3 regions of the Clostridium celatum genome follow, and region 1 is predicted to be linked to each of the others. Evidence: riboswitches for the same ligand, from Rfam matches in the RefSeq annotation. Region 1 holds a riboswitch; each other region holds the start of a gene.
The links. Region 1 has a riboswitch for S-adenosylmethionine ahead of metF (methylenetetrahydrofolate reductase [NAD(P)H]). Riboswitches for the same ligand answer to the same signal wherever they lie in the genome.

Region 1 (8,110 bases):
TTGTATTATTATTCAGAAAAGAAGCTGAAAGAGCTTTAGATGCAGGGATTTACTTAGATAAGGTATTAAACTTAGAAGTAAGAGATAAAATTGCAAGAAGTAAGTATATCCATGAAGATGACATTGCTAAGATGGATGATATTGCTGCTGAATTAAGAGCTGACATCGATACTTTAATTAGCGAAGGAGGAGTTCTTAATGCTTAAGGAATATAGAACAGTAACAGAAGTTGTTGGACCTTTAATGGTTGTTGAAGGTGTTAGCGGCGTTAAGTATGATGAACTAGTTGAAGTTGAAATACAAACTGGTGAATTAAGAAGAGGTAAAGTTCTTGAAGTTAATGGATCTAAAGCAATGGTTCAGTTATTTGAAGGTTCTTCAGGAATTAACTTAAAAGGAACTAAGGCTAAATTCTTAGGTAAGCCACTTCAACTTGGTGTATCAGAAGATATGTTAGGTAGAGTATTTGATGGTATGGGTCATCCAATTGATAATGGACCAAAGATAATACCAGAAAAGCAATTAGATATAAATGGGGAAGCAATTAACCCAGTATCAAGAAATTTCCCATCAGAGTTTATACAAACAGGTATATCTGCTATTGATGGATTAAATACACTTGTTAGAGGACAAAAGTTACCAGTTTTCTCTGGTTCAGGTCTTCCACACGCACAATTAGCTGCTCAAATAGCAAGACAAGCGACTGTTTTAAATTCAGATGCTAACTTTGCCGTTGTATTTGCAGCTATAGGTATAACATTCGAAGAATCTCAATTCTTCGTTGATGAATTTAAGAAGACTGGTGCTATAGATAATGCTGTATTATTTATGAACCTTGCTTCTGACCCAGCTATCGAAAGAATAGCTACTCCAAGAATGGCATTAACTGCTGCTGAATTCTTAGCATACGAAAAAGATATGCATGTTCTTGTTATCATGACTGATATAACTAACTATGCTGAAGCTTTAAGAGAAGTATCAGCTGCTAGAAAGGAAGTTCCTGGTAGAAGAGGTTACCCAGGTTACCTATATACTGACCTTTCTACATTATATGAAAGAGCAGGTAGAATTAATGGAAGAGGTGGATCAATCACTCAAATTCCAATATTAACAATGCCTGAAGATGATAAAACACATCCAATTCCAGATTTAACTGGATATATTACAGAGGGGCAAATAATCCTTTCAAGAGAATTATACAAAAAGGGAATTATGCCTCCAATAGATGTTCTACCATCACTTTCAAGACTTAAAGATAAGGGTATCGGTAAAGGAAAAACTAGAGAAGACCATGCTGATACAATGAACCAATTATTCTCAGCTTATGCACAAGGTAAGCAAGCTAAGGAATTATCAGCAATCTTAGGTGAATCTGCATTATCAGATACAGATAAGAAATTTGCTAAGTTTGCAGAAGCTTTTGAAGAACAATATGTTTCTCAAGGGTTTGAAACAAATAGATCAATAGAAGAAACTTTAAATTTAGGTTGGAAATTACTTAAGATTCTTCCTAAGACAGAACTTAAGAGAATCAGAGATGAATATCTTGAAAAGTATATGCCAAAGGGAGATGAAGAGTAGAATATGGCAAAGTTAAATGTCAATCCTACTAGAATGGAGCTATCTAAGCTGAAGAAAAGACTATCTACAGCTTCAAGAGGGCATAAGCTTCTTAAAGATAAACAAGATGAATTAATGAGACAATTCATTAACCTTGTTAAATATAACAATGAACTTAGAAAATCGGTAGAAGCTGAACTTGAAGGGTCTTTTAAAGATTTCGTTATGGCAAGTGCTGTAATGAGTTCAGAATTCTTAGAAGAAGCAGTTGCTTATCCAAAAGATAGCGTATCTGTTGAAGTAGGAACAAAAAACATAATGAGTGTTAATGTTCCACAAATGAAATTCCACAGACAATTACAAGATAGTGAAGGAAGCATTTACCCATATGGTTTTGCAAATACATCTTCTGAATTAGATGATGCTATAGGTAAGCTAGAGTCAATACTTCCAAAGTTACTTGAATTAGCTGAAGTTGAAAAATCAACACAGCTTATGGCTGATGAAATTGAAAAGACAAGAAGAAGAGTTAATGCTCTTGAATATATGACAATTCCTCAATTACAAGAAACTATTAAGTTTATAAGAATGAAACTTGATGAAAATGAAAGAGGAGCTTTAACTAGACTTATGAAAGTTAAAGATATGATTCAAGCAAGAGCTGCAGAATAGTATTAATAAGTATCTTCTTATGAAGTCTACGGTATAAGTAAAAATAATTAGTTTTACTTAAACACATTATCACTAGGGATAACAGGTATAAAGCTATATTTATACCTGTTATTTTCATATTATGGATATAAATTATATATTTGATAAAAAGAAGATTTAATAGTATAATGCTTATAGAATACGTAAGAAGAATATAAGTTGATATAACAAGGAGAGTTTTAATGAATTATTTCATAGCTATAATTATTGCTTTTTCTATAGTATTTTTGATAACTCCATTACTAATGAAGTTATCATTTAAATATAATTTTACAGATAAACCTACTAGTAGAAAAAAGCATAGGGGTGAAATTCCTCTTTGTGGTGGAATATCTATGTTTATTGGATTTTTCACAGCATATTTTATAATACTTCGTAATAATAATTTTGATGAAAAGTATGGAATTTTTGTAGGAGCATTATTAATTTTATTAATAGGAATAGTAGATGACTATTATAAGAGCGTTGGAAAAGAATTTGCTATAACTCCAAGATTAATAATACAATTATTAGCAGCAGTTATAGTATATAAATCAGGAGTATCTTTTGAAGGCTTTACCAATCCACTAACTGGGGTATACTTGCATTTACCGGAAATAGTTCAGTTTATTTTAACTATAACTTGGATTTTTGGAGTAACAACAGTTATAAATTGGTCTGATGGAATGGATGGATTAGCAGGAGGATTATCATTTATATCAGCAATGACTTTTGCAACAACTGCTATAATATTAGTTCAACCTACATCATTATTATTTTCCCTTATATTAGGGGCTGTAGTATTAGCTTTCTTATTTTATAATAAGTATCCAGCAAAGATATTTATGGGAGATTCAGGTGCAAACTTTTTAGGATTTATTTTAAGTATAATTGCTTTAGATGGTGCTTTTAAAGGAGCAACAATATTGAGTTTGATGATACCTATATTAGCACTTGCAGTACCTATATTTGATAACTTATTTGTTGTATTTAAGAGATTTTCAGAAGGAAAACCAGTATATCAAGCAGATAGAAGTCAGATACATTACAGACTTCAAGCAAAAGGATTTAATACAAACCAAGTTGTTACATATATAAGTATAATAAGTTTAACTTGTAGCATAGTATCAATTATATTACTACTAATAAAATAATAAAGCTATTTACAAGAATGTAAAGAAATAGTATAATATATTAAAACTTATCAAGAGTGGTGGAGGGACTGGCCCGTTGAAACCCGGCAACCTATTAACTATATTAATGTGGTGCTAATTCCAACAGCTTATGGCTGATAGATAAGGATATTTTATAGGCATGAATTATATTAACCTAAGGGAAATATCCTTTAGGTTTTTTTGTGCTTAAAAAATAATTTTTAGTTAAGAAATTAGTAATTTATTTATGAGATTGGGGGCTATTTATATGAAAATTAATGAGTTATTTGAAAGTAAAAAGGTAGTATTTTCTTTTGAGATTTTTCCACCTAAAGCAACATCATCTATTGATACTATATACTCAACTTTAGAAGAACTAAAAGATTTGAAACCGGATTACATCAGCGTTACTTATGGGGCAGGAGGTAGTTTAACTAAAAATAAAACAACAGAGTTATCATCAATAGTAAAAAATAAGTATGGTGTAGAGTCAGTTGCACATTTAACTTGTATTAATTCAACAAAAGAAGAAATAAATATTATATTGGATGATTTAAAATTTAATGGTATTGAAAATATATTAGCTTTAAGAGGAGATGTTCCAGAGGGGGGGAATCATAAAGGGGATTTTAAATATGCATATGAATTAATTTCTCATATAAAGAAAAGAGGAGATTTTAACATACTTGGTGCATGTTATCCTGAAGGGCATGTAAAGGGGAGAGATTTAAAAGAGGACATGCTTCATTTAAAGATTAAAGAAGAAAGTGGAGCATCACAATTTATATCACAATTATTTTTTGATAATAATCATTTCTACAATTTATTAGAAGAGAAAGAGAAATTAGGTATAAAATCTCCTATACAAGCAGGAATAATGCCTGTAGTAAATAAAAAGCAAATAGAAAGAATAACATCTTTATGTGGTGTAAATATGCCAAAGAAGTTTATTAAAATAATGGAAAGATATGAGTATGATAAAGAAGCATTAAGAGATGCAGGAATTGCATATGCTGTTGAACAAATAGTAGATTTAATTTCTAGTGGAGTAGATGGAATACATTTATATAGTATGAATAATGCATATGTTGCTAGGAAAATTAATAATAGTATCAGTTCAATTATTAATTCTATTAATAAATAGATAATTTTAGGAGGAATGAATTATGGAAAAAGTAGAAAGCTTTGAATTAGATCATAGAAAGGTAAAAGCGCCATATATAAGAAAATGTTGTTTATTAAATGGCCCTAAAGGTGATGAGGTAACTAAATTTGATATTAGGTTTTTACAGCCTAATAAGGAGGCTTTTGGAACAGCAGCAATGCATGGATTAGAGCATTTATTAGCATTTGAGCTTAGAAAAAATTTAGATGGAATAATTGATTTATCACCAATGGGATGTAGAACAGGATTTTATTTAAGTATATTTGGGAATAGAGATAGTGAAGAAATAAAAGTAGCGGTAGAAAATGCTTTAAAAGAAATATTAGAAGCAAAAGAAATTCCAGCAGCAAATGAAATACAATGTGGAAATTATAGAGATCTTTCATTATTTGGAGCTAAAGAATATGCAAAAGAGGCACTAAATAAAGGTTTTTCCCTAAATATTTATGGTGAATAACTAAATCGAAAAATACTATTATAATATTTTAGGAACTGATATGATTTCATAAAGAATGTATAGCTTAGCGAAATTATAGCAGTTCCTAAAGATAAAGTTATGAATTTTTTAGACAGATAAGCTCTTTATAAGTTAGGTATATTTTTATTGAAAGTGGGGTAGTTAAATGGTAAATAGGGATGAAGTTTTAAGATACTTAGGTTTTAGGGGACAGATAATTGATGAAAAGCTTGAAGAACTTATAGATGAATGTAGGGAAACAGTAGTTGTAAAAAGTGATCCTAAATATGTTTATGGATATTTTAATATAGAAAATAATGATGAAGGTATTTTAATAAAGGATACTACATTGGTTTTAAAGGGTGAAGATATAAAAAATCATTTAAAGCATTGTGATAAATGTGCCTTAATGGTAGTAACTTTAGGATTAAATATCGAAAGAGAAATTATACTCAATGAGAAGATTAGTTTAACAAAGTCAATAGTTTTAGATTCATGTGCTACTACTTATATTGAAGAAGTTTGTGATAATATTCAAAATGATATAGAGCAATTTGCAAAGAAAAACAATTTAAATATTACCTCAAGATATAGTCCTGGATATGGGGATTTATCATTAGATTCACAGGAAAAAATATTAAGCGTAACTGATGCAAGCAAAAGAATAGGGGTTACAACTACAGAGCATAATATATTGTTTCCAAGAAAATCAGTAACTGCGATTATTGGATTAAGTAAGGGGAAAATACAAAAGACAAAGAGAGACTGTACTAAATGTAATAAATATAATGATTGTGTTTTTAGAAAGGGAGGAAGTAATTGTGGGAGTTAAGGAATTAATTAATAAAGAATTAATTTTATTTGATGGGGCAATGGGAACAATGCTTCAAAAAAATGGTCTAAAGTTAGGAGAAAATCCTGAAAAATTAAATTTTAGTCATGAAGATATGATTATAAAGATACATAAATCTTACATAGATTCAGGAGCAAATATTATTACTACTAATACCTTTGGAGCTAATAGATTAAAGCTTAAAGAAAGTGGCTATTCTGTAGAAGAGACAATAAGTAAAGCAGTATCATTAGCAAAAGAAGCAACAAAAGATACCAATGCATTTATAGCATTAGACATTGGACCTATAGGAGAGTTATTAGAGCCAATGGGGACTCTATCATTTGATGAAGCATATGAAATCTTTAAAGAGCAAATAATTATAGGGCATAAGGCTGGAGCGGATTTAATCCTTATAGAAACCATGACAGATTTGTATGAAGCAAAAGCAGCTATTTTAGCAGCAAAAGAAAATTGTAATTTACCTGTATTTTGTACTATGAGTTTTGAAGAGGATGGTAGAACATTTACAGGGTGTCTACCAAGTAGTATGGCAATTACTTTAGAGGGATTAGGTGTAGATGCTTTAGGGGTAAACTGCTCATTAGGACCAGATAAAATTTTAAAAGTAATAAAAGAAATTAAAAAGTATACTAACTTACCTTTAATGGTACAACCAAATGCAGGTCTTCCAAGTATAATTTTTGGAGAAGCAATATATGATATTTCAATAGAAGATTTTACAGAAGGAATAGAAGAGTTAATTAATGAAGGTGTATCTATTATAGGGGGATGTTGTGGTACAACTCCAGAGTTTATATCTTCAATTAGACTTTTAATAAATAGTAAAGAAATAATTTCTAGACCTAAAGTGAGTTTTACAGCTGTATGTAGTCCTTCAAAATTTATAGAAATAAATGGTGTAGAAGTAATAGGTGAAAGAATAAATCCAACAGGTAAAAAATTATTTAAAGAAGCTCTAAAGAATAATGATATGAATTATATACTTAAGCAAGGAATAGAGCAAGTAGAAGCTGGAGCCTCTATATTAGATGTTAATGTTGGATTACCAGAAATAGATGAAGTAAAATGGATTAGAGATTCGGTAAAATCCCTACAAGGAATTTTAGATACACCTCTTCAAATAGATTCAACTAATGTAGATGCTGTAGAAGCTGGACTTAGATATTATAATGGAAAAGCTATAGTTAATTCTGTTAATGGAGATGATGAGATATTAGATAAATTACTGCCTATAGTGAAGAAATATGGTGCAGCTGTAGTTGGTTTAACTTTGGATAAAGAAGGAATACCAGCGTTAGCAGAAGAAAGATTCAAGATAGCAGAAAAGATATTTAATAGAGCAATTAGCTATGGAATTAAAAAGGAAGATATATTTATAGATACATTAGTAATGCCAGTTTCTGCTGATGGACAAAGTGCAAAGGAAACTTTAAAAGCATTAAGATTAATTAGAGAAAAATTAGGTTTAAAAACTGTATTAGGAGTCTCTAATATATCATTTGGATTGCCTAGTAGAGAAATAATAAATAAGACTTTTCTATCTTTAGCATTAGAAGAAGGATTAAATTTACCTATAATGAATCCAAATTCAGAAGCAATGATGGAAGTGATAGATTCTTTTAAATTGCTATATAATTATGATAAAAAAGGTAGTAAATTCATAGAGAAATATGGAAATAAAATTAAAAAAGAAGTTGTAGCAGAAAATAAAAATAATAGTGGCTTAAGCGAATTAATAATAAAGGGATTAAAAAAAGAAGCACAAACAGTAACAAAAGAACTTTTAAAAGAAAATGAACCTATAGATGTTATAAATAAGCATATTATTCCAGCATTAAATATTGTAGGAGAAAGATTTGAAAAAGGACAAATATTTTTACCGCAATTAATATCCTCAGCAGAAACGGTACAAAGTTCTTTTGAAATATTAAAAAATAATATAAAAATTAGTGATAATATAAATAGTGAAAAGATAATACTTGCAACAGTAAAGGGAGATATACATGATATTGGTAAAAATATTGTTAAAGTAATGCTTGAAAGCTATGGATTTCAAGTGATAGATTTGGGTAAAAATGTTGATAAAGAAGAAGTATTAAATTGTGCTAAAGAGCAAAATGTAAAATTAATAGGTTTAAGTGCTCTTATGACAACCACTGTAAAAAGTATGGAAGAAACTATTCAGTTATTAAAAATTAATGATTTAAATGCTAAAATTATGGTTGGTG
Region 2 (8,110 bases), on a different contig from region 1:
ACAAAGTCTCCAATATCTCTTTTGTGTTTTTTTAGGTTCTGTTACTGGAGATAATAATAAAACTTTATCTCTAAAAGCTAATGCTGCCTTCGCTACCATCATACCATATGATTTTGCATCAAATTCATTCATAGCTTCTTTATTTGATAAATATTCACCATAAACTATAATCCCTATGCTTTTTAAATTGTTATATATTTTATACTCATTATTTTTAATTACCCCTAAATCATTAGTTCTAAGATCACTAAAAATTTCATCTCTAACAAGCCTACCTAATCTATAATTTTCCTCATTTTCATTTACTACTAATACCTTTACCCCTCTTTTGCTTTCATCTTTACTAAAACTCATGTGGAAGCTTATGAAATAATCTGCATCTGTATTATTAGCTATATCTATTCTTTCTTCTTTACTTAATGTTTTATCTTCATCTCTTATTAAAATAACCTTTTCACTATTACGTTCTAAATGCTTTTTTGCCTCTAAAGCAGCTTCAAGTACAAATTCAGACTCTTTTATGCCATCTTTTGAAATAGCTCCAAAATCCTTCCCACCATGAGCTGCATCTAATATCCATACTGCCACAGGCATTATCTCCTTATTAAATTAGCTTCATATTCTATTATATTAGATTATTTTTTTATTGTGCTTACAAGTATCTTCAATTATGTTATATTCGTATCTATATACAAATCTATAAATACAAAAAAAGAGGTTAGAAATTTTAGTTTCTTCCCTCTTTTTACTATTTTTAATAGCCCCCTATTTTTATAATATTACTTTGCCCCTATTAATATTATATAAATAATTTCTCTATATATTATTATACTTATTTGCCCTATTTTTAATACTAATCTTTTAATAATACTTACAACTTAACTTTTTTATTAAAATACAGGAACTACAGCCCCGTTGTATTCTTTTTCAATAAATTCTCTAACTTCATCAGAAGTAAGTGCTTCTGTTAAATCTTTAATTTTTTGAGTATTTTCATTACCTTCTTTAACTGCTAAAACATTTCTTCTACCTTGTAAATCATCAGCATCTTTATCTTCTTTACAAATTGTATCATTATTAACATCAAGCCCTGCTTCTAATGCATAGTTACCATTTATAACTGCAATATCAACCTCTTCTAAAACTCTTGGTAATGTTGCTGCCTCAAGAACTTTAAAATTTAAATTTTTAGGATTAGAAGTTATGTCTGCAACTGTTATTAAATCACCATCATTTATTTCAATAAGCCCAGCTGCTGCTAATACTTTTAATGCCCTTGCTTCATTTGAAGTATCATCAGGAATTGCAACTGTTGCTCCATCCTCTACTTCATCTAAAGATTTATACTTATTAGAAAAAGCTCCCATTGGTTCTAAATGAATCTCTGCTGTATAAGTAAGATGAGTATCTTTTTCATCATTGAATGATTCTAAGTATGCAATTGTTTGGAAGTAGTTTGCATCTAACTCACCTTCTTCTACCGCTGTATTTGGAAGAACATAATCATTAAATTCTACTATTTCTACTGTATATCCTTTTTCCTCTAAAAGTGGCTTTGCAACTTCCACTATAGATGCATGTGGTTCTGGAGAAACTCCTATTTTTATTATTTTATCATCACTTGAATTACTTCCTTCATTAGATGTAGCTCCATTACTTCCACATCCTATAAGACCTAATGATAATACTCCTGCTAAAATTCCTGCTAAAATTTTTTTCTTCATTTTAAAATTCCCCCTAAAATTTATTTTTAATATTACTTATTAACTTATTTATTTAAATAACTTTTAATTACTATTTACATATTTTAATTAATACTTCTTACAACTTAAATTTATATTTATTTACTAATAATTTATATATAACATAATTAACTTAATTTCTTATATAAGTAATTACCTAAGCTTTGAAGAGCTTGGACTATTATTATAAGAATAACTACAGTAACAATCATAACTTCCGTGTTAAATCTTTGGAAACCATAACTTATTGCTAATTTACCAATTCCACCTGCTCCAACACTACCTGCCATTGCAGAATAACCAATTATACTAATTACTGTTAATGTTAATCCTGAAATAATTGATGGTACTGCTTCCTTAATCATAACTTTAAATATTATTTGAGTATTTGATGCTCCAAATGATTTTGCAGCTTCTATAACTCCTGGATCAACTTCCTTTAGTGCTCCTTCTATTATCCTTGCCACAAAAGGTGCAGCTGCAATTGTAAGTGGTACTATTGCTGCAGTTTCACCAATAGATGTTCCAACTATAGCTCTAGTAAATGGAATTATAGCTACTATTAAAATTATAAAAGGAAAACTTCTAAGCACATTAATTACTACATCTAAAACTCTATAAATAACCTTATTAGGTTTTAATCCAGAATCACTTGTAACTGTTAATATTATTCCTAATAAAAATCCTAAAACACTTGCAAATAATGTTGAAAAAAACACCATATAAACAGTTTTTCCAAACTCTTCTATTATTATATTAATCATTTTACTATCCATTATAATAACACCTCCAATATAACATCTTTAGATGAAAGATATTTCATAACTTCCTCTCTATCCTTTTCATCTATATTTATAGTCAAGCTACCTAATACCTCATCTCTAAACTTTTCAAGCCTTCCTCCAACTATAGAAAAATCTATATTAAGTTCTCTTGCCATCTTAGTTATAAGAGCATTTTCTGAAGAATTACTTGGGAAAAATAACTTAATATTAACTCCGGTATTTGGTAGTGCATCTTCTTCATCTTCTCCTAAGAATTTTTTAAGCGATACTTCTGGTCTTAAGAATACCTCCTCTGCCTTTCCTTCTGCTACTAATACTCCACCTTGAAGCAATGCAACTCTTTGGCAAATTTGCTTTACAACCTCCATTTGATGGGTAACAACAACTATTGTAATTCCTAATTTTTTATTGATATCGTCTAAAAGTGAAAGTATATCTTTTGTTGTTTTAGGATCTAAAGCTGATGTTGCTTCATCACAAAGAAGAATCTTTGGTTCTAATGCTAATGCTCTAGCTATAGCAACTCTTTGTTTTTGTCCTCCACTAAGCTCTTTTGGTTTACTTTTTGCTTTATCTGAAAGCCCTACAATCTCTAAAAGCTCATTAACACGCTTTTTTATACAAGCCTTATCCTCTCCCCACACTTGTAATGGAAGTGCTACGTTATCATATACAGTTTTTCTATTTAAAAGATTAAATCCTTGAAATATCATTCCTAAATCTTTTCTGAATACTCTCTTTTCTTTTTCAGTTAATTTGTTAACTTCCTTATCCATAACAACTATAGATCCGTCATTATAATCTTCTAAGGCATTTATACATCTTAAAAGTGTTGATTTACCTGCCCCACTATGTCCAATAAGTCCATATATTTCACCTTCATTTATATTTAGTGAAATATCCTTTAAAACCTCTATATCTCCAAAACTCTTTTTTACATTTTGCATTTTAATCATGTTTGTCCACCTCCATTTAGTTAATAATAAAAATCATAAATTTTAAGCTTACTACTTAAATACTATACTTTTTATTAATTTAAGAAAAAATATAAAAAAAACGCACTAGAGAATAAACTCAAGTACGTATAAATACACTTATTAAATTTACCCTCTCATCACTCAGTTAAAAAACTGCAGGAATTAGCACCACATTAATAGTTATTAGTTGATTGTTAAGGTTAAAATTTCTTTAAAATCTCCAAATTTTAAAACACCATTGAAGTTTTACCTTAACTACTAACTTTTAACTGTTAATAGGTTGCTGGGTTTCACAGGGCCAGTCCCTCCACCACTCTTGATAAGATTATCTATTAAATTTTCCAATATTTTCTGCTGTTGATATTAATATATATTACTTGAAGATTTTTGTCAATAACTTCTATATACTTTTTTTATTTTTTATACTAAATATTCTTTCTAATAATCCATAACCTCTTCTTCTATTTTTAAAAGTTCTGCATCAGTATTATCTTCAATAAAATCTAAAATCTTTTCCTTTAAAGCTTGAAGTACATCTCTTGAAGTTCCAACGCTACATATACCTATTACTATACTTTGATGTACATCTTGATGATCAACTTCAGACACTGACACATTAAACTTATTAGTAAGCCTTTTACAAAGGCTCAAGACTATCATTCTTTTTTCTTTTAATGAATGCACCCATTCTGCCCTAAGTTCAATTTTTATTAATAATATTTTCATTTACTTCACCTCTAAACTTTATTTTTACTAAAAAGTAAATTTTAATATCAATGTCTAAAATAATCTTCTTTATATAATATATGATATATCAACTACTTTATTTCTTGATATAATTACCTGTTCTTATAATTTTATCATAACAAACTATACTATATTTATAGTTTATATAACTTACAAAAGAATAAATAATTAAAGGTAAGTAATTATAAAAAAATTAATTCCCTTAAAGAAATAATATAAAATAACATTAAGAGTTAATCCAATTATTAGATTAACTCTTAATTCATTTTATTGTTTTATTAATTCTATATAATCACCTTTAACACTATCCTTCATTATCCAAAATATTTTAAGTTTTACTTCATCTAGTATTGTATCATTTAATTTTAAATATGACTTAACATAATATTCATTGTTTTCTTCATCACTTATACAAGATACCCCACTTTCACTAATTAAACTTTCTCCATTTTCAAGTATAATATTGTCAAAAGAAATACTTTTAACATCCCTTGCTTTTAAAGTAAGATTATTTCCTATAAAACTTACAAATTCAATATTGTAATCGTTAGGTTTAACTCCCTTATTTTTTAAGTCTATTATAATATTTCTATTATCTTTTCTAGCATAATACATTTCATCAAAAACAAAGGTTAAAGATTTAATACTTTCCTTTATTTCACCTTGAAGTTCTATAAAGTTATTTTCAAAACCCTGACTTTCATAAGATGAACTTACTTCATATTCATTTCCTTCATTATCTATAAGTCTAGGATTTTCAAAGGTCATATAATCATATATATCACTATTAAGCTTAAATTCCATAATAGTTCTTGTTTTACTAGTTTTTAAACTTACTACTTCTATATCTCCAATTTCAGTGTTAATAATTGTATTATCTAAGGATATATCCATTAATTCACTATTAAATATTTCTTTTTCAAGCTTTATCGGTACAGAAAAACTTGCTAGATACTCCTTGCTTAAATCATCTTTTCTTCCTTTTTCCTTGTCATAAACATTAAACTCTAAAGTAAATTCTTCATTAAATTCTTCAAAGGCTATCTCTATATATGATTCCTGTTCTCCTTCTTCATTTTTAATACTATATGGTTCTGTATAAAATGTACTCCATGATACACCTCCTGTTTCAGTAACAATACTAATATCAACCCCTAAATTTTTTTCTCCTGATATCTCATATCCTAACCAAAGTCTCTTCCAATCTCCAGCAATAGTATTTACTTTAAGCTTCACTCCATTCTTTTGCTCTTGAAAGTTAATTTCTTTAACCAGCCCCTCTTCTACAGCATTATCAAAGCCTTTATCAAAAGTCACAAGTTCTATCAGTTTATCAAGACCAGGAACTTTGCTCATAGCATAAGCTACATTTGGAAAAATGTTTACTAATACTACAAACAGCAAAAATGTGCATGCTATTCCACTTCCATATTTATAAAATTTCTTTAAATTTCTTTTTCTTCTCCCTTCTTTCAATGTCTTTCTCACCATAAAATCAAGTTCCTCAGGAATTTCTATATTTTCATATCTTAATTTTTCATCATCTAAATAATTCTTACTCATAACTCTCCTCCTTAATTTCTACTCTTAATATTTTTAATGCCTTATGCATTCTATTTTTAACAGTAGAAATAGAAATACCTAAAACCTCTGCAACTTCATCAATTTTATATCCATGAAAATATTTCAAAATTATAACATCCTTAAGCTCCTCTGGAAGAGTATCAATAACTAAACCTATTTCCGATTTTTCATCATCTACAGACTTATCCTTTAAATAATCATTCTCTACAACTACAACTTTAGAATTTTTTCTTATAAAATCTACTGCTGTATTAACTATTATCCTACTAAGATACTTATCTATAGCATTTTCATCCTTTATCTTAGATAAATTAGAGTATCCTTTCAAAATACTTTCCTGCAATATATCCATTGCATCATGATGATTTTTCACATAATAATAAGCCAACCTATAAAATTTTTCTTTATTTTCTTTTACAGAGTCTTCAAATCTCTTTTCTAAACTCCTACCCCTAATTTTAATCATTAATGTATTCTCCCATCTAAAATTATGTAAATAGTACTATTTTATTTAATTCTATTATATAGACGTATGAACAACCTATTTTGTTTAAATGTTTTTTATCGCTATTTAAAATTTTTTAAATTCTTCTATAAACTATAAATCTTAAAAATTAAGCATTATATTTTTTAGGTTTTTCTAATAAAAACACCTCAGAGGAAATTATTTTTCACTTCCCCTGAGGTATTATTAAATTTCACTTAGACTTTCAATTAAATTAATAAAGTCACCTTCATTTTTCTTATCAAGGTATATATCTATTAATGCTTTTGTTGGCATTTTATTATATCCCTTTTTCCCATAAATAAATATATACTCTATTTTTTCTCTAAATATTTCTTCATCACTTTTTAAATCTTTAATTAATTCATTAGTTTCATATATAGCAAGTTCATCTATAATCTTTTCACGTAAAGTCTCATTAAAGTTCTCGGCAAATTCACGCTCTTCTTCATTAAGTCCTTCAATATCATTATTTAATATTTTAAAAATATCCATATTATTTACTCCATATTTCTTATCTCTTCTAAACTGTTTTCTATCCTATTCAATCTTATGCGTAATTCCTCAAAATGCAATCTTTGTTTTTCATCTTGCTCTTTTAATTTATTTGGAATATGTATAGTAATATTATATATCATAAGACCAATTAAAATTATTAATAGTATTTCCATTATACCTCTCCTCTTATTTAATTATCCTTTAAACTAATAATTCTTTTCATTTTTATAATAATCTCTATTAGCGAATTTGATATAAACTTCTTTCTATCAAGTTTATTGTTCTTCTCCATCTCTATATTGCTTCATTTTAATTTTATAATTTCACTTTTCCACACATCTTCATTACCATAATTATATCTTACATTAACTGTATCTTCATCTATCCAATTTATTTCATATGAGTCAGTTGAAAATGGTCTAAATCCATCATCTATATTTATTTCAATATCTAGCGGTTTAATAAATACTCCAAATTTTTTCTCATAAAATGTGCTAATACCACTTAAAAGAAAACTTTTTTCTTCTATAACTAAATCATTAGTTCTTTGTGGAGATTTAAAAGTAAAATATTTATTTCCACTAAATAAAAACATATAAATAAACATACTTATTGCTATAATTAATACCATAGTTATAGTATAAATTAACTTTCCTAATAACATATCTTCTTTTTCACAACAGAAAAATACAATTGGACATATAATAATAATGAGAAATAAAATATAATATAAAAAATTTGGATTAATTCCAAATATAAAAAATTTTATTTTAAAAAAACAACTTAATATAATCACAGTTATAAAGATAATTATTGATATTAACCATATCTTCTTTATTATAAATTTGGACTCTCTCTTCATCTCATTTTCTTCTCTCTCCTTACTCTTTATTATCATTTCTATATTCTAAAATATCACTTCATTAGTACTCTAAAGTATTACATATTTTATATAAAATTAAAAAAATAATAACTTTTGATTTATTATTTTTAAGTACTGAAAGATTTGTCTTAGTTATTCCACCCTTTTTTAGATAGCTCATTTGTTCTAATTTTATCTTTGTCATCATAAATCTAAATTTACTATAATCATCTGGATATTGCCTTTATTATTGTATAAAAGGTCCTAATATTAGTTTTACAAAACTATACTAAGACCTTTATCAAAAACTTTATTTATTATAATTACTAAAGCTATAGATATTATTGGTTTGATTTTCTTCTATTTCCTTAGGTTTTACTTCCTTATTTGGTACTCTACGCTGACTAGAA
Region 3 (8,110 bases), on a different contig from region 1:
ATTTAAAAGAAGATTTTAATGAAACTATTCTGTTAAATACTAATTTTTCATCAGTAGTATATTTAGTATCAATATTAAAGAATCCGTTTCTAACCATTTGGAATTTATCTTGAGGTTTAGCATTTTCTATTGCCGTTGGCTCAATAAATCCTTGTAATACTTCCATAGAATTTGGATTTATTTGCTCTAAGAAGTGCTTTCCTTCATTTCCTTCAGTATCATCTAAGATTAATGGTTCGTATAATCTAAATTCAGCAGGTACACAATTATTTGCATCTACCCAGTGAATAGTACCTTTAACTTTTCTTCCTGTAAAGCCTGAACCACTCTTAGTTTCTGGGTCATAAGTACAGTGAATTTCAGTTACATTACCTTCTTCATCTTTAATTACATCTGTACATGTAACAAAATAAGCGCCCATTAATCTAACTTCATTACCAGGGAATAATCTAAAATATTTTTTTATTGGAACTTCCATAAAGTCTTCTTGTTCTATATATAATTCTCTTGAGAATGGAACAAGTCTCTTTCCAAAAGATTCATCTTTGGCATTATTACTAACTTCAAGCATTTCAGTTTGACCTTCTGGATAGTTAGTTATAACTAGTTTTAAAGGTCTTAGAACTGCCATGGCATTAGGTGCTTTCATTTGTAAATCTTCTCTTACAAAGTAATCAAGCATTTGAGAATCTACAGTAGAATTAGCTTTAGCTACACCAATAGCAGCACAGAAGTTCTTTAATGCTTCAGGCGTACATCCTCTTCTTCTTAATCCAGAGATAGTAGGCATTCTTGGATCATCCCAACCATCAACAATCCCTTCGTCAACTAATTGTTTAAGCTTTCTTTTACTCATAACTGTATTAGTCATGTTTAATCTAGCAAATTCAATTTGTCTAGGTTGCGATTCCATTTCACATTCTTTAACAACCCAATCATATAAAGGTCTATGATCTTCAAATTCTAGAGTACAAATAGAATGAGTTACATGTTCTATAGCATCTTCTAATGGATGAGCAAAGTCATACATAGGATATATACACCATTTATCTCCAGTATTGTGGTGAGTTGCATGAGCAATTCTATAGATAATAGGATCTCTCATATTCATATTAGGAGAGCTCATATCAATCTTAGCTCTTAGGACTTTTTCTCCATCTTTAAATTCACCATTTTTCATTCTTTCAAATAAATCTAAGTTTTCTTCAACAGATCTATTTCTATAAGGGCTTTCTTTACCAGGTTCAGTTAAAGTACCTCTATATTCTTTAGCTTCTTCTGGAGTTAAATCACAAACATAAGCTAATCCCTTTTTTATTAAAAGAACAGCTCTGTTATACATTTCATCAAAATAATCTGATGCAAAATAAAGTTCATCCCAGTTTCCACCAAGCCATTTAACATCTTCTTTTATTGATTCAACATATTCAGTATCTTCCTTTACTGGATTTGTATCATCAAATCTAAGATGAGTTTTACCTTTAAATTCCTCAGCTAACCCAAAGTTTAAAAGAATAGATTTTGCATGACCAATGTGTAAATAACCATTTGGTTCTGGTGGGAAACGAGTTATTATTTCTTTATGTTTTCCACTTTCTAAATCATCTACTATTATATTTCTTATAAAATTAGAAGAATTAATTTCAGTTGACATATCGTACCTCTCCTACTTATTAATATTTAAGTTGATTTATTTATTTAAAATTATTATTACTTAAAGCTAATAATAAAATTAATTCTTAAATAAAATAACTTTAACTTATATTTTGACTATTACTAATAATTTTAATCTAATATAAGTAAAAAATAAAGTAACTTATATAAAAAGTTAGGCTTTTACGTGAGAAAAAAGCTATTATATTGGCGATTCTATTTAAAATTGTTGATATATAAGAATAAAAATGGATATTAATCTAAATAATATTATTTGAAATATAATTTTTATAAAAGGCTTTTGAAGAAGGTTCATTTTTAAACAATTTATTTTTAGGAGGATTTTATATGACTAATTTAATATGCAATGTTCATAATTGTACTCATAATTCAAGTAATATGTGTTGTAAAGATGGAATACAAGTAGGTGGAAAAAGTGCAGTTAGTTCAGTTAATACTTGTTGTGAAAGTTTTGAAGAAAAGACAGGAGCTTTTACAAATAGTATAGAATCACCAAAATTCTCATTAAACATTACCTGTGAAGCTGAAAATTGTACATATAATAACTGTAAAATGTGTGAAGCTGAAGATATAAGTATAGAAGGCGGAGCAGCAACTTCTCAAACAGGAACAGAATGTGCTAGTTTTGTACCAAGGCTTTAATTAAAAATAGAAAATGACAAATTAAATTTTATATTTAATTTGTCATTTTAACTATATTTACAATAATTATACAGTAAAATAAAATTATTATAATAAGTTTAAATAAAATAATTAGCTTTTAAAATATAAAGGGTGAATATAAAATTTTATAAATTGGGGGGAAAACGATGAATATAGCGTTAATAGGATTTGGGAGAGTGGGACAAGCATTAATAGAACTTTTTATAACTAAGAAAAAGTATATTTTTGATAAATATAATTTAAAAATTAATGTGAAGTGTATAATTAAAAGCAATGGTGGGCTTTATAGTGAAACTGGAATAGATTTAGAGGAACTTATGAGTTTTATAAAGAAAAACGAAGTTTGTAAACATAAGTTATGGCATAATGAAATAAAAGTTGAATCAATGATTAAAAATGCAAATATAGATACATTAATTGAGTTAACACCAACTAATATAGTAGATGGAGAACCTGCATTAACTTATATAAGAAATGCATTAGAAAATAAGAAAAATGTAATTACAGGAAATAAGGGGCCAATAGTATTAAAATATAAGGAATTGAAAGCTATAGCTGACAATAATGGAGTTAAGCTAAAGATAGGATGCACAACAGGTGGAGCATTACCTTCTATTTCTGGAGGAATATATGATGTTGCAGGAAGTGAAATTAAATCTATTGAAGGAATATTAAATGGAACTACCAATTATATATTAACTAAAATGACTAATGATGAGGTAACGTACGAAAAAGCTTTAAAAGAAGCACAAGAAGAAGGAATTGTAGAATCTAATCCTAGTCTTGATGTATTAGGCTATGATACAGCAAGTAAAATAATAATATTATCTAATGTGTTAATGAATACAGATATTAAGCTTAGTGATTTAAAAATACAAGGAATAACAGATATTAAATTAGAGGATTTAAAATTAGAGAAAAGTAAGAATAAAAAAGTAAAATTAATAGGGAAGATAGAAAAGAATAATGATGAGGTTATTGCATATATAAAACCAATGCAAATAGATGAAAGCCATCCTTTATATTCTGTTGATTATAAAAATAAGGGAGTTTATTATAAAACAGATACATTAGGAGATATAAGTATAATTGGAGGAGCTTCAGGAACAATGAATGCAGCAGCTTCAATATTGAGAGATATAATATTACTTAAAGAATATTAAACTAAAATAAGGGTAGATAATAAGTTAATAGAAGCAGTATTAAAAGTAATTATTTATAGATTATATATGTGAAATTTAAAATATAGAAAGTGAGTATATGATAGAATTTATGGATAAAAATATTTTAAGAAGAGAAGCTATAAATAAACGGAATGAATTATCCTTGGAAATTAAAAGCAAGTATGATAATTTAATTTTAAAAAAAGTAATTGATAGTGATATTTACAAAAATTCAGAGAGCATATTTATTTATGTAAGTTTTGGGTCAGAGGTTGACACTAAAGAAATAATAAATTATGCTTTGATGGATAATAAAAAGATATATGTGCCTAAGACAGATAAAAGTAAGAAGGAAATGAAGGCAATAAGAATTCACAGTTTAGATAAGATGATTGTGGATAAGTGGGGTATACTTGAACCAATAGATGTGGATAAAAATAAATTTGGTGAAAAATTTGATTTGATAATAATGCCAGGAGTAGTTTTTGATAGAAGTGGGAATAGGATTGGTTATGGTGGAGGATACTATGATAAATATATTTCAGCTATTAAATGTAAAAGTGTAAAATTAGCATTAGCATATGATTTTCAAGTTATAAATAAAATTGAAAGTGAAGAGCATGATATTAATGTAGATTGTATAATTACAAATGATAAATTTATCTATATAAAATAAAATTTAGAAAAGTATTGAAAATATATTCCATAAGTGTATAATAAAGATAATAAATTGAATAAAAAGAACTTTTATTAAGAATGGTGGAGGGACTGGCCCTGAGAAACCTAGCAACCTATTAATAGTTAGAATTTAGAGAAGATTTTTATCTATTAAGTTTAACTATAAATTGTTAATTATTAATGTGGTGCTAAATCCTGCAGGTTTTTACCTGAGAAATGAGAGTATATATTAATAAATTAGCTTATTGAGCTATTTCTCATTATCTATAAAGGATAATAAGAAATAGCTTTTTTGTTATAAAAATTTAAATTAATAAAAAGGGGGCTTTATTTATGTCAAATAATTTAGGAAAAGGAACAGTAGGAATTCATGGTGGATATTCGCCAAAATCAGGTGAACCTAGGGTTTTACCAATTTATCAAAGTGCAACTTATAAGTATGATGATCCAGATACATTAGAAGCATTATTTGCTTTAAAAGCAGATGGACATTTATATAGCAGAATTTCTAATCCAACAGTTGGGGCGTTGGAAGAAAAGTATGCAAAGTTAGAAGGTGGAGTTGGAGCGGTTGCAACAGCTTCAGGTCAATCAGCAATTCTTTATGCAGTTTTAAATGTTTGTAAATCTGGGGATCATTTAATTTCTGTAACTTCTTTATATGGCGGAACAGTTAATTTATTTACAGTACATTTAAAAAATTTGGGCATAGAAGTTACATTTGTTGAGCCAGATGCATCTGAAGAAGAAATTTTATCTAAAGTTAGACCAAATACAAAAGCAATATATGGAGAAACAATAGGGAATCCAGGTTTAAATGTTTTAGATTTTAATAAGTTTTCCAGTGTAGCTAAGAAAATTAAAGTTCCATTTATAGTTGATAATACAGTAGCAACACCATATCTTTGCAATCCATTTGAACATGGAGCAAATATTGTTGTTCATTCAACAACTAAGTATTCAGAGGGGCATGCTCAAACTATTGGAGGAATAGTTGTTGATGGTGGAAATTTCGATTGGACAAATAAAAAATTTAGTGCTTTTACAACACCAGATCCAAGCTATCATGGAATTAAATATGTTGAAAGTTTTGGAAAAGCAGCATATATAGTTAAGCTTAGAGTAACATTATTAAGAGATTTAGGAGCATGCATGAGTCCATTTAATGCTTATTTAACTAATTTAGGATTAGAAACTTTACATTTAAGAATGGAAAGACATTCTAAAAATGCTTTAGAAATTGCACAGTGGTTAACAACTCAAGAAAAAGTTTCATGGGTTAATTATCCATTACTTGAAGGAAGTAAAACTTATGATTTAGCAAAGAAATATCTAAAAGGTGGAGCAAGTGGTATTTTAACATTTGGTATAAAAGGTGGAATAGAGAATGCTAAAGAATTTAGTAGAAAGTTAAATTTAATAGCATTAGCAGTAACTTTAGGAGACTCAAGAAGTTGTCTTTTACATCCAGCAACTACAAGTCATAGTCAACTAAATGAGCAAGAGTTGTTAGCTAGTGGTGTTACACCAGATTTGCTAAGACTTTCTGTTGGAATAGAAGATAGTAAGGATTTAATAAATGATATTAAAGAAGCATTAGAAGCTATATAAGAATTAATAGGAGGAAGAATAATGACTAAGGTAGCTATTATGGGATATGGGGTAGTTGGTAGTGGGTTAATAGAGCTAATAGATAAAAATAGAGAAAAGAATGATAATGAAGTTGTCATTACTAGTATATTAGTTAGAAATAAAGAAAAACATAAAAATTGTAGTCATTATGAGGTTATTACAACAGATTCAGAAGAGTTATTTTCAAAAGAGAGTGATATTGTAATTGAAGTAATGGGTGGTATTCATCCAGCTTATGAATATGTTAAAAGAGCATTAACTTTAAAAAAACATGTTATTACAGCTAATAAAGACTTAATAGCGACCTTTGGTCAAGAGTTATTTAATATAGCTAAAGAAAACTCAGTTTCATTAAAATTTGAAGCTGCAGTTGCAGGAGGAATTCCTATAATAAAAGCATTAACTGAAAGTCTTTGTGGCAATAAGGTAAATGCTATAAAGGCAATTTTAAATGGAACTACTAATTTTATTTTAACTAAGATGGGGTCTGAAAAGTTATCTTATGATGAGGCATTAAAGGAGGCACAAAAACTAGGTTTTGCAGAAGCTAATCCAGAAGCAGATGTTGAAGGATATGATGCAGCTAGAAAGTTAGCAATATTGTCTAGCTTAGCTTTTGATAAGAGTTTTAAATGGGAAGATATCAATATAAATGGAATTACTGAAATAGATAGCAATGATTTTAAATATGCAAAAAAATTTAATTGTAAAATTAAATTAGTTGCAGAAGCAGTAAAGTGTAGGAATAAAATATATACTTCAGTAAAACCAGTTTTAGTAGATGAAGATAGTATATTGGCTAAAATCGATAATGAAGTTAATGGAGTAATTTTAAATGGGGATGAAATTGGGGAATTAATATTTATAGGAAAAGGGGCTGGAAAGTTACCAACAGGAAGTTCAGTTTATAGTGATTTAAATGATATTATAAATTGTAGATTTTCTGATATAGGTAGCTTTAATAAAGAAAAAGCAGAAATGATTAATTATGCACATAAAACTTGTAATTCTATTTTAAGAATAAGAACATCTGATAAGGATGAGGTTGTAAGTAGATGTAGAGATATTTTCAATAATATAAAGATTATTGATAAAAGTTTAAAAGATGAAGTTGTATTATATATTGAGTGCACATCAGAAGCATATGTCCAAAAGTTTATTGAAACTATAAAAGATGAAATTTATTATAAAGGTTGTAAAAAATTAATATTTATCTAAGTATTAAGATAGAGAGGATTTAAGCCTCTCTATAAAATTTAAAAAATAATGATAATGATAATTATTATCATTTACAAAAAGAAAAAAGTATGCTATATTGAATTTAAGGCTTAAGTACTGCCGGAAATAATTTTAGGAGATGATACTATGGCGAAGATGATGGGACCAAGATTTAAGCAGTGTAGAAGACTTGGCTTAAATGTTTGTGGTCATCCAAAAGCGATGAATAGAGCGACTAAAGGTACTGCAAGAAGTGATAAAAAGCTTTCAGACTATGGTACTCAATTATTAGAAAAACAAAGATTAAGAGCGTATTATGGAGTTATGGAAAAGCAATTTGCTAACTATTTCAAGAAAGCATCTAAATCTAAAGATTTAACAGGATATGCTTTAATTAAATTACTAGAGTGCAGACTAGATAATTTAGTTTATAGATTAGGATTTGCAAACTCAATAAGACAAGCACGTCAAATGGTTGTACATGGACATATATTAGTTAATGGACAAAAGATTGATATACCATCATATCAAGTTTCTGTTGGTGATGAAATTAAACTAAGAGAGAAATCTCAAAAAAATGAAATGTTCAAAGAAAACTTTGAAGCTAACATACTAAATGTGTTACCTTACTTAAGTAAGAATGAAGGTAACTTTTCTGGAATATTAGAAAGATATCCAGAGAGAGCAGAAGTACCAATAGAAATTAACGAAGTTTTAGTTGTAGAGTACTATTCTAAAAATTAGTTAAAGTATCTTTGTTGTAAGAAATAGCTATCCTAGAGTTATATCTTGGGCCATTTATAAAGCCACTGTTGAATTTAATAACGTTGTGTAAAAGAAAAAGACAATGTAATGTGCAGATTACATTGTCTTTTTCTTTTTAGTTTAAAAAATAATAAATTTTTAATTAATAAAGTTCACCATTTCCTTCACCTTTAGCTAAAGCTCTAATTCTTTTAGGTAATATAGGGTGAGTACTTACTAAATTATTGCACCACACAAAAAAACCTTTTATGTCTTTACTATTTTCAATATAATCATAAACATCAATTTTTTTATATAGGTGCTTTCCAGCAAATAAA

Region 2: linked by a shared signal. The riboswitch ahead of LPC13_RS11655 (methionine ABC transporter ATP-binding protein) and the one ahead of metF (methylenetetrahydrofolate reductase [NAD(P)H]) in region 1 are both predicted to bind S-adenosylmethionine.
Region 3: linked by a shared signal. The riboswitch ahead of LPC13_RS06370 (O-acetylhomoserine aminocarboxypropyltransferase/cysteine synthase family protein) and the one ahead of metF (methylenetetrahydrofolate reductase [NAD(P)H]) in region 1 are both predicted to bind S-adenosylmethionine.

The regions. Positions count from the first base shown of each region.
Region 1 is NZ_JAJKGM010000004.1:63,193-71,302, forward strand. Features, by position in the region: gene LPC13_RS03010 (V-type ATP synthase subunit A) at 1-206, shown strand, start outside; gene LPC13_RS03015 (V-type ATP synthase subunit B) at 199-1,581, shown strand; gene LPC13_RS03020 (V-type ATP synthase subunit D) at 1,585-2,232, shown strand; gene LPC13_RS03025 (MraY family glycosyltransferase) at 2,454-3,404, shown strand; SAM riboswitch class I at 3,449-3,552, shown strand; gene metF (methylenetetrahydrofolate reductase [NAD(P)H]) at 3,673-4,548, shown strand; gene LPC13_RS03035 (S-ribosylhomocysteine lyase) at 4,571-5,026, shown strand; gene LPC13_RS03040 (methionine synthase) at 5,193-5,858, shown strand; gene LPC13_RS03045 (homocysteine S-methyltransferase family protein) at 5,848-8,110, shown strand, end outside.
Region 2 is NZ_JAJKGM010000028.1:22,115-30,224, forward strand. Features, by position in the region: gene LPC13_RS11640 (N-acetylmuramoyl-L-alanine amidase) at 1-588, opposite strand, end outside; gene LPC13_RS11645 (MetQ/NlpA family ABC transporter substrate-binding protein) at 891-1,724, opposite strand; gene LPC13_RS11650 (methionine ABC transporter permease) at 1,871-2,518, opposite strand; gene LPC13_RS11655 (methionine ABC transporter ATP-binding protein) at 2,518-3,483, opposite strand; SAM riboswitch class I at 3,636-3,830, opposite strand; gene LPC13_RS11660 (DUF503 domain-containing protein) at 3,943-4,230, opposite strand; gene LPC13_RS11665 (DUF4179 domain-containing protein) at 4,519-5,814, opposite strand; gene LPC13_RS11670 (RNA polymerase sigma factor) at 5,807-6,301, opposite strand; gene LPC13_RS11675 (hypothetical protein) at 6,527-6,835, opposite strand; gene LPC13_RS11680 (hypothetical protein) at 6,841-7,011, opposite strand; gene LPC13_RS11685 (hypothetical protein) at 7,143-7,502, opposite strand; gene ftsW (putative lipid II flippase FtsW) at 8,011-8,110, opposite strand, start outside.
Region 3 is NZ_JAJKGM010000010.1:27,362-35,471, forward strand. Features, by position in the region: gene LPC13_RS06350 (glutamine--tRNA ligase/YqeY domain fusion protein) at 1-1,654, opposite strand, end outside; gene LPC13_RS06355 (DUF1540 domain-containing protein) at 2,002-2,316, shown strand; gene LPC13_RS06360 (homoserine dehydrogenase) at 2,484-3,500, shown strand; gene LPC13_RS06365 (5-formyltetrahydrofolate cyclo-ligase) at 3,598-4,176, shown strand; SAM riboswitch class I at 4,245-4,401, shown strand; gene LPC13_RS06370 (O-acetylhomoserine aminocarboxypropyltransferase/cysteine synthase family protein) at 4,512-5,789, shown strand; gene LPC13_RS06375 (homoserine dehydrogenase) at 5,811-7,028, shown strand; gene rpsD (30S ribosomal protein S4) at 7,176-7,772, shown strand; gene LPC13_RS06385 (M48 family metallopeptidase) at 7,936-8,110, opposite strand, start outside.